DNA from 3 places in the Streptomyces globisporus C-1027 genome. Region 2 is predicted to be linked to each of the others. Evidence: riboswitches for the same ligand, from Rfam matches in the RefSeq annotation. Region 2 holds a riboswitch; each other region holds the start of a gene.
What was found. Region 2 has a riboswitch for cobalamin ahead of metE (5-methyltetrahydropteroyltriglutamate--homocysteine S-methyltransferase). Riboswitches for the same ligand answer to the same signal wherever they lie in the genome.

Region 1 (3,267 bases), 6.2 Mb from region 2:
GCCTGTACGGTCTCCGGCATCGACCTCGACGACGCGGTCGGCGGCAGGTCCGCGTTCCGGATGGGCCGGTACGTCAAGTTCGCCCTCCTGGCCGCCCGGGAGGCGGTCGCCGACGCCGGGCTCGACCCGGCGCACTGGGACGGGACCCGGGTCGCCGTCGTGGTCGGCACCAGCAGCGGAGGATCCGCCGGACTCACCGAACAGGCCGTCGCCCTGGAGCGACGCGGCCCCGAGGCCACCTCGCCCTCGGGCATCCTGCTGACCATCCCGAACATGCCTGCGGCCGAGATCGCCATCGCGATGAAGGCCACCGGACCGAGTCTGGCCCCGTGTACCGCCTGCTCGTCCGGGGTGACCGCGCTGTCGGTGGCCCGGGACATGCTCACGTTGGGCCAGTGCGACATCGCCATCGCCGGGGCCACCGAGTCGATCGTCTTCCCCGTCGCCATGACCGGTTTCGCGCGCTCCGGCGCCGCGGCACCGCGGGACGGCGACCCCGCCCGCCTCTGCCGCCCCTTCGCCGCCGACCGGACCGGGATCGTCATGGGCGAGGGCGCGGCGATCATGGTCCTGGAGCGGGCCGAGGAGGCCCGCGCCCGAGGAGCCTCTCCCCGAGCGCTGATCGCGGGCGCCGGGGCCACCACCGACGCCCATCACCCCACCAGCCCGCACCCTGCCGGGGAGGTCGCACGGGCGGCCGTCGACGCCGCGCTGCGCGACGCGGGCTGGCGGGCCGAGGACGTCGACCACGTCAACGCGCACGGCACGTCGACCCCGCAGGGCGACGCCACAGAAGCCGCCCTGATCGGCCGGGCCTACCCGCACCGGCCGCCCGTCACCGCCCCCAAGGGCGTACTGGGCCACTGCATGGGGGCGGCCGGCGCCATCGAGGCGGGCCTGACGATCCTCACGCTCCAGCACGGGGTGATCCCGCCGATCGCGAACCTGGACGCCCCCGAGCCCGGGTTCGCCATCGACTGTGTCACCAAGACCCCGCGCGAGGTCCCCGTACGACGGGCCGTCAGCCACTCCTTCGGCTTCGGCGGCCAGAACGCGGTGATCGCCCTCCAGGCTCCGTAGGGGCCGGCGTCACCTTCCCGTCTGCCGGGCGACGACGGGAAGGTGGCGCCAGGCCCTGGGCCTGCCCGAGCGGAATCCGCACAGCCGGTACGGCGGGCCGACCCCGCGCCGTACCGGCCCCGCGCCGTACCGGCCCCGCGGCCGTGACCCACCGCACCGCGCCCGAGCTGCGAGAAGACGCGTGATAGCTTGCCGGGGCCAGTCGAACCCCAGCGACGGGGTCAGGGAATCCGGTGCGAATCCGGAACTGACGCGCAGCGGTGAGGGGGACGGGCGGGGCCACGGCCACTGGAGCACACGCGTGCTCCGGGAAGGCGTCCCGCCCGGACGAACCCGAGTCCGAAGACCTGCTGGCACCCGCGCCCGCACCGGGGCACGGGAACCGTACGACGGGCTCCGCGGCTGGGCCCAGAGACACAGAGGTCCTTCGTGCTGTCCACGGCCACCCCCGCTCCGATACGTACCGCCGCCCTGCTCGCGGCCGGACTCCTCCTGCTGACCGCCTGCGGCGAGGGCGGGAGCACCGGAGCCACCGACGGGAAGAAGGCCGAGGGCTTCCCGCTCACCCTGAAGAACTGCGGGCGCACCGTCACGGTGAAGGCGCCGCCCCAGCAGGCCGTCTCCGTCGACCAGGGGTCCACCGAGATCCTCCTCTCGCTCGGCCTGGCCGACCGGCTCGCCGGTACCGCCACCTGGAGCGACCCGGTGATGAAGGGGCTGGAGAAGGCCAACGCGGGCGTCGAGCGGATATCGGAGAACCGGCCCTCCTCGGAGAAGGTCCTCGACAAGGAGCCCGACTTCCTCTCCGCCTCCTTCGCCTCGACCCTCGCCAAGGGCGGCGTCGCCCCGCGCGAACAGTTCGAGAAGCTCGGCGTCCCGACCTACGTCTCGCCCGCCGACTGCGTCGGCAAGGACAACAGCGGCAGCGGCGACGGGGCCCGCACCGCACCCCTGACGATGGACAGCGTCTACACCGAAGTACGCGAACTGGCCCAGGTGTTCGGTGTCCCCGAACGCGGCGACGCCCTGGTGAAGAAGCTCCGGGCCCGGGTGGAGAAGGCCACCGACGGCATCGACGCCTCCGACGCCTCCCTCCTCTACTGGTTCTCCGACTCCAAGGCCCCCTATCTCGCGGGCTGCTGCGGTGCCCCCGGCGTCATCACCAAGGAGCTCGGAGCGAAGAACGTCTTCGACGACACCCATGACGAATGGCCCCAGATCAGCTGGGAGACCGTCGCCGACCGCAACCCCGACGTCCTGGTCATCGGCGACCTCAGCCGCACGACGCAGACCGCCGAGAGCGCCGAGAAGAAGATCGAGTTCCTGGAGTCCAACCCGGTCACGAAGACGATGGACGCCGTCAAGAACCGCCGCTACGTGCTGCTCAGCGGCCAGGCCATGAACCCCACCATCCGGACCGTCGAGGGACTGGAGCGTGTCGCGGCCGGACTGCGCGACTTCGGGCTCGCGGGGTGAGCACCGACAGCCGTACGGCCGCGAAGACGGCCGACGCGCCGCCTGCCGCCCGCCCGGACGTTCCCGCCCGGGTCGGCGCGCCGCTCACCGTCCTGCTGTGGGGCGGCGGACTACTCCTCCTCCTGGCCTCCGTCGCGGTCGCCGTCACCATCGGGCCCGCCCGGATCTCCGTCCCCGACGTCTGGTCGACCGTCGCCGCGCACCTCGGGTTCGGCGCGAGTGACCTCAGCCCGATCCGGGACGGCATCATCTGGAATCTGCGGATGCCGCGTACCCTCCTCGCCGCCGTGTGCGGCGCCGGGCTCGCGGTGTGCGGCACGGTGATGCAATCGCTGCTGCGCAACCCGCTCGCCGACCCCTTCGTCCTCGGTGTCTCCTCCGGCGCCTCCACCGGGGCGGTCGTCGTGGTCGTCCTCGGGGTCGGCGGGGGAGCGGTGTCGCTGTCGGCCGGAGCGTTCGTCGGGGCGCTCCTCTCCTTCGCCCTGGTGCTGCTGCTCAGCCACACCCTCGGCGGCTCCACCGACCGCGTCGTCCTCTCCGGCGTCGCCGCGATGCAGCTCTTCTCCGCCCTCACCTCCTTCGTCGTGATGACCTCCGCCGACGCCGAGCAGACCCGCGGGGTGCTGTTCTGGCTCCTCGGCTCGCTCAGCGGCGTCGGCTGGAGCGAGGTCGCCCTGTGCTCCGCCGTCCTCGCCGTCTGCCTGGTGGTCT
Region 2 (3,267 bases):
TCCTCGCCGGACGGCTGGGGGACCGGTACGGCCACACCCGTCTGCTCCTCACCGGATCGCTCGGCTTCGGGGCCGCGTCCGCGGGCATCGCCGTGGCGCCCTCGGTCGGCTGGGTCATCGCGCTGCGCGCCGTACAAGGCGTGTGCGGAGCCCTGCTGCAGCCCGCGACGCTGGCGCTGCTGCGCCAGGTCTACCCGCCCGACCGGCTCGGCCCGCCGGTCGCCCTGCGGACCAGTGCCATCGGGGCAGCGGCAGCCGCCGGTCCGCTGCTCGGCGGCTTCCTGGTGGAGCAGTTCGGCTGGCGGTCCGTGTTCGTCATCAACGTGCCCGCCGCGCTCGTGATCGGCCTGCTCTGCCTGGCGGCCCGCGTCCCGGCGGCCAGGGGTGACCGGGACGCATCCCACCGCCTGGAGGCGGGCGGAGCTCTCCTGCTCGCGGTCGCCCTCGCCCTTCTCGTGAACGCCCTGGCCGGAGTGGAACTGCACGGCTGGACCGACGGGCGCACGGTGGGAGGGCTGCTCGCCGCGTCCGCCGCCGCGGCTGTCCTCGTCCGCCACCAACGCCGCAGCCACCATCCCCTGGTGCCCGCCGCGGTCGCCCGGTCGGTGCCGGTCACCGCCTCCATGGCGATGCTGCTGTTCACCGCGAGCGGCATGTTCGGCGCACTCTTCGTCAGCACGTACTTCCTGCAGTACGCGCTGGGCCTGGACCCGCTCGACAGCGTCCTGCGCAGCCTGCCCCTGACGGCGATGATGATCGTCGGCGCCCCGCTCGCGGGGCGGCTGCTGCGCGTGCTGGGGGCGCGGACCACCGCGCTCGGCGGCGTCCTGCTGGTCGTTCTCGGTACCGGATGGCTGGCCGGGACCGGCAGCGGCACCGGACCGGTGGTGATGGGCGCGGCATTCGCGCTGCTGGGCGCCGGATACGCCACGGTGATGGTCACGGCCACCGGGACGGTGGTGGGCGACGCGCCGACCGGATACGCCGGAGTGGTGGGCGGTCTCAAGCAGACCGCCGTGAACATCGGTCCCGTGCTCGGCATCGCCGTCGCCGCCGGTCTGCTGCCCGCGGCCGGCGGCGTACGGGCTCAGAGTTGGGAGGGGGCGATGAGTACGGCGCTCCTGGTGCTCGCCGCGACGGCCGCGCTCGCGCTGGTCCCGGCCGCGTTGCTGCCGGGCGCGCGCACCGGACCGCCCCCGGGCGACACGGGCCGGGGACGGCCGGAAAAGGCCGCCCCGTGTCTCACATCACCGTCCGAAGTGTGAACAACGATGTGCGCCCGGCGGTCGTCCGCTTAGGCTGACCGGTGCAGCTGGTTCGCCCTGTCCGCCAGACAGGGTGTCGTAAGAGGGAACCCGGTGGGAATCCGGGACTGCCCCGCAGCGGTGAGTGGGAACGACCGCCGTCATCAGCACTGGACCCGACCGGGTCCGGGAAGCGACGGCCACTAGGTGTCTGCCCCGGCAGACGTGCCCGCGAGTCCGAAGACCTGCCCGTTGCCCGCACGCGACCGTTCGCGTGCGGAGATCTCGGTGACCTCGTGGGCGGGTCGGCGGAACCATCAGGTGGACGGGCACGGTTCGACGTGGCCCGGAGTCCGCCCGATGCGTCATCCCTTCGCGTCCGCGTCCCGTCCCGGGATCTGCACCGCAGACACGCTCGCGAAGGAGAGTCACGTGACAGCGAAGCCCGCAGCCGCGGCAGCACGGGCCACCGTGTACGGCTACCCCCGCCAGGGTCAGAACCGTGAACTGAAGAAGGCCATCGAGGGCTACTGGAAGGGCCGCGTCACCGCGGACGCCCTCCGGCAGACCGCCGCCGAACTGCGCCGGGGAACCTGGCAGCAGCTCGCCGAGGCCGGTGTCCACGAAGTGCCGACCGGTGATTTCTCGTACTACGACCATGTCCTGGACACCAGCGTCATGGTCGGCGCTGTCCCCGAGCGGCACCGCGACGCGGTCCGCGCCGACGCCCTCGACGGCTACTTCGCCATGGCCCGCGGTACGCAGGACGTCGCGCCGCTGGAGATGACCAAGTGGTTCGACACCAACTACCACTACCTGGTGCCCGAGTTGGGCCCGGACACGGTGTTCACCGCCGACTCCGCCAAGCAGGTCGCCGAGTTCAAGGAGGCCCTCGCGCTCGGCCACACCCCGCGCCCGGTCCTCGTCGGTCCCGTCACCTACCTCCTGCTCGCCAAGGCAGCCCCCGGTGTGGCCGCCGACTTCGAGCCGCTGACCCTGCTGGACCGGCTCCTGCCCGTGTACGCCGAGGTCCTCGCCGATCTGCGTGCGGCGGGCGCCGAGTGGGTCCAGCTGGACGAGCCCGCCCTCGTCCAGGACCGCACCCCGGCCGAGTTGAACGCCGCCGCCCGTGCCTACCGCGACCTCGGCGGACTCACCGACCGGCCCAAGCTGCTGGTCGCCTCCTACTTCGGGCGGCTCGGCGAGGCACTGGCGGTCCTGGCCAAGGCCCCCGTCGACGGGCTCGCGCTCGACTTCACCGAGACCGGCGCGGGCAATCTCGACGACCTCGCGGCCGCCGGGGGGCTGCCCGGCAAGCGGCTGGTCGCCGGTGTCGTCAACGGCCGCAACATCTGGATCAACGACTACGAGAAGTCCCTCGCGACCCTCGGTACCCTGCTCGGCCTCGCCGACCGGGTCGACGTCTCCGCCTCCTGCTCCCTGCTGCACGTCCCGCTGGACGCGAAGGCCGAACGCGACATCGACCCGCAGATCTCCCGCTGGCTCGCCTTCGCCCGGCAGAAGACCGAGGAGATCGTCGTCCTGGCCCGCGGTCTGGCCTCCGGCACGGACGCCATCGCGGGCGAACTCGCCGCCAACCGGGCCGACCTGGCCTCCCGCGCCGATGCCGCGATCACCCGCGACCCGGCCGTACGCGCCCGTACGGCCGCCATCACCGACGCGGACGGGCGCCGTTCCCAGCCGTACACCGAGCGGACGCTCGCCCAGCGGGCGCACCTGGGGCTGCCGCTGCTGCCGACCACCACCATCGGGTCGTTCCCGCAGACCACCGAACTGCGCACCGCGCGGGCCGACCTGCGTGCGGGACGGATCGACGAGGCCGGGTACGAGGAGCGCATCAAGGACGAGATCCGCGAGGTCCTCTCCTTCCAGGAGAAGGCCGGGATCGACGTCCTCGTGCACGGCGAGCCCGAACGCAACGACATGGTGCAGTACTTCGCCGAACAGCTCACCGGTTACCTCGCCACCCAGCACGGCTGGGTCCAGTCCTACGGCACCCGTT
Region 3 (3,267 bases), 5.0 Mb from region 2:
GACGACGCCCGGTTCGGCGGCCAGCGCGTCCACGTCCGTGAAGTTGGACATCAACGGCACCGCGCAGACCGCGACCCGCAGCACGTCCTCCCCGTGCGGCGGCGCCACGACCGACTCCCGCACCGCACCCCGCAGGGAGACCCGCAGGCCGTCCTCCTCGTCGATGCCGAGCCCGTGGGCGTACGGCAGCACCCCGTACGTCCGCCGCCCGGTCAGCCCGTACAGCATGTCGAGCCCCGGCTCCAGCAACGAGACGTCGCCCCGGAACTTGTTCACCAGGTAGCCCGCGACCAGCGACTGGTCCTCCGCGCTCAGCAGCGCCGTCGTCCCGAAGAACGAGGCGAAGACCCCGCCCCGGTCGATGTCCCCGACGACCAGCACGGGGAAGCGGGCGGCCCGCGCGATCCCCATGTTCACGATGTCGGTGCGCCGGAGGTTGATCTCGGTGGGGGAGCCCGCCCCCTCGCAGATCACCGCGTCGTACGTCGACCGCAGCTCCTCCAGGCAGTCGGTCACCGTGCCGAGCAGCGCCTCCTGACGGCCCCCGTGGTACCCCCGGGCGCTCATCTCGCCGACCGGCTTCCCCATCAGGACGACCTGGCTGGACCGGTCGCTGCCGGGCTTCAGCAGCACCGGGTTCATCAGTGCCGTCGGCTCCACCCGGGCGGCCTGCGCCTGCATCGCCTGGGCGCGCCCGATCTCCGCGCCCTCGCGGGTCACGAAGGAGTTGAGGGACATGTTCTGCGCCTTGAACGGCGCGACCTTCACCCCTCGGCGCACCAGCCAGCGGCAGATGCCCGCCGTGACCACGCTCTTGCCCGCGTCCGAGGTCGTTCCCGCGACCAGCAGCCCGCCGCCCCTCATGCCCGCCCCCGTTCCCGTACGGCACTCCACCGTGTCGCACCGCTCATGCCCGTCCCCGCTTCCGCCCCGCGACCGACCGCCGCGCGGCCAGGTGGCCCGCCGCCAGCCGGCCCGCCACACACACCCCCAGGGCCAACGCACCGACCCGGCGCGACAGCCGCACCGCGCGCTCGATGTCCGCGCCCCGGACCTCCCGCCCGGCCGCCCCGTTCAGCACCGGCCGGTGCTCGACGCGCCCCGCGTACGCGAGCGTGCCGCCCAGCCGTACGCCGAGCGCCCCCGCGAACGCGGCCTCCACGGGCCCCGCGTTCGGGCTCGGGTGGCGGTGTGCGTCCGCCTTCCAGGCGCGTACGGCCTCCGAGGGCCGCCCGCCGCCGACCACGGCCAGCGCGGCCGTCAGCCGGGCGCCCGGCCACCCCGCGACGTCGTCCAGGCGGGCCGAGGCCCAGCCGTAGCGGCGGTGACGGGGCGACTTGTGGCCGACCATCGCGTCCAGCGTGTTCACCGCCCGGAACCCGACCAGACCCGGCACCCCGCCGATCGCCCCCCACACCAGCGCGCCGACGACGGCGTCCGACGTGTTCTCGGCGACCGACTCCACGACCGCGCGGGCGATCCCCGGCCCGTCCAGGGAGTGCGGATCGCGCCCGCACAGATGCGGCAGCCGCTCCCGGGCCACCTCCAGGTCCCCGGCGGCCAGCGCGCCCCCGATCGCGCGGGCCTCGCGGCCCAGCGACGTACCGCCGACGACGGACCAGGCGGTGGCGGCGGTCAGCGCGACGGCGAGCGCGGGGCGTCCCCGTACGGCGCGGGCGGTCAGCGCGGCTGCCCCCACAGCGCCTCCGGCGCACACCAGGGTGTGCAGCGCGCCCCGGCCACGGTCGTCACGCCACAACAGGGACTCGACCCGCGCCGCGGCGCGGCCGAATCCGGCGACGGGGTGGCCCCGCCGGGGATCGCCGAGCAGCGCGTCGGCGACCATCCCGGCCGTGGCGCCGTACGCGAAGATGCGATCGGCACGCACGGCTCAGCCCGTCGCGGAAAGAGGCGTTCCGGCACGGAGGGGCACAGGAAGCGGCGCAGGGAAGGGCGCACGGCGGCCGGGCATGGCGTAGGTCCTCACTCAGGGTCCGCGCCCTGGTTCGACGTGACCGACGACGAGAGTCTCCTGGCTCCCGGATCCGCAGTTCCCCCGGCCTTCCAGCCCGCGTACCGCGAGCCGTGACGTCCGGTGTGGGGGAGTGCTCCCCGGTGACAGTGGCGGGACCGCGCCGGATTCGCACCGGCTTCCTCTGCTGTCGCCGTAAATGGCTCCGGCAGTCCACCACGCCCCGAGAACAGCCGTCAACTCGCTGTTGACCTGCGAGGCTCCACTGTGGGCGGACGCACATCGGGCCGGACACACGAGGTGTGTCCGGCCCGAAGGGAGTGCGAGGAACGCGGGGGTGCGGCGTCAGGCGACGATCAGATAGATCCCGTACGAGACCGCCGCGACGCACAGCGCGAAGCAGGCGTACGCGCCGGTGCGCGCCAGCGCGACCGACCCGCCGGAGGCGCTGCCTCCGGCCGTGGCGGACTGCTTGGAGAGAGCGACGATGCCCAGGGTGAAGAGGCCGACCAGCGCGACGGTGACCACGAGGCTGACACCGAAGACGGAGGCGAGAGCTGCCCAGTCGATTTTCATGCGGATCTGTCCTTACACCTTGGCCGGCGGCCGGGCCGGGTCGTCGGGCGCCGAAGCCGGGGCCGGGATGCTGGAGATGAGCTCGGGCTCGGAGGCCGGGACTCCGATGGGCGGCGGCTGGACCGCGGCGATGGCCGTGGTGACGACGCCCTGGGGCTCGTCGCCGTCCGTGTCGTTGACGTTGGTGTGGTCGACCGGCTGGCGGCGCGAGGCCACCCAGATGGCGAACGAGCCGCCCACCAGGATGACCGCCGTGACGGCGATGCCCCAGGGGCCCTGCTTGGTCAGGAACTCGGCGCCCGCGCCGACCAGACCCGCGGCCGGCAGGGTCAGACCCCAGGCGACGAACATCCGGGTGGCGGTGGACCAGCGGACCACGCCCCCCTTACGGCCGAGGCCCGAGCCCATCACGGCGCCGGAGCAGGACTGCGTGGTGGAGAGCGAGAAGCCGAGGTGCGAGGAGGCCAGGATGACGGTCGCCGCGCTGGTCTGGGCGGCGAAGCCCTGCGGCGGCTGGAGGTCGGTCAGGCCCTTGCCCATGGTGCGGATGATGCGCCAGCCGCCGAGGTAGGTGCCGAGCGCGATGGCGACACCGGCGGAGACGATGACCCACATGGGCGGGTTGGAGCCGGGGGCCAGGACACCGCTGGTGACCAGGGCGAGGGTGATGATGCCCATCGTCTTCTGGGCGTCGTTGGTGCCGTGGGCGAGCGAGACGA

Region 1: it holds a riboswitch for cobalamin, as region 2 does, so the genes downstream of both, WQO_RS01895 (ABC transporter substrate-binding protein) here and metE (5-methyltetrahydropteroyltriglutamate--homocysteine S-methyltransferase) in region 2, are expected to answer to the same signal.
Region 3: it holds a riboswitch for cobalamin, as region 2 does, so the genes downstream of both, WQO_RS07085 (cobalamin biosynthesis protein) here and metE (5-methyltetrahydropteroyltriglutamate--homocysteine S-methyltransferase) in region 2, are expected to answer to the same signal.

The regions. Positions count from the first base shown of each region.
Region 1 is NZ_CP013738.1:469,538-472,804, reverse strand. Features, by position in the region: gene WQO_RS01900 (beta-ketoacyl-[acyl-carrier-protein] synthase family protein) at 1-1,080, shown strand, start outside; cobalamin riboswitch at 1,263-1,449, shown strand; gene WQO_RS01895 (ABC transporter substrate-binding protein) at 1,510-2,556, shown strand; gene WQO_RS01890 (FecCD family ABC transporter permease) at 2,553-3,267, shown strand, end outside.
Region 2 is NZ_CP013738.1:6,624,058-6,627,324, forward strand. Features, by position in the region: gene WQO_RS29250 (MFS transporter) at 1-1,265, shown strand, start outside; cobalamin riboswitch at 1,297-1,511, shown strand; gene metE (5-methyltetrahydropteroyltriglutamate--homocysteine S-methyltransferase) at 1,677-3,267, shown strand, end outside.
Region 3 is NZ_CP013738.1:1,619,285-1,622,551, reverse strand. Features, by position in the region: gene WQO_RS07090 (cobyric acid synthase) at 1-864, opposite strand, end outside; gene WQO_RS07085 (cobalamin biosynthesis protein) at 908-1,888, opposite strand; cobalamin riboswitch at 2,006-2,183, opposite strand; gene WQO_RS07080 (hypothetical protein) at 2,318-2,548, opposite strand; gene WQO_RS07075 (inorganic phosphate transporter) at 2,561-3,267, opposite strand, start outside.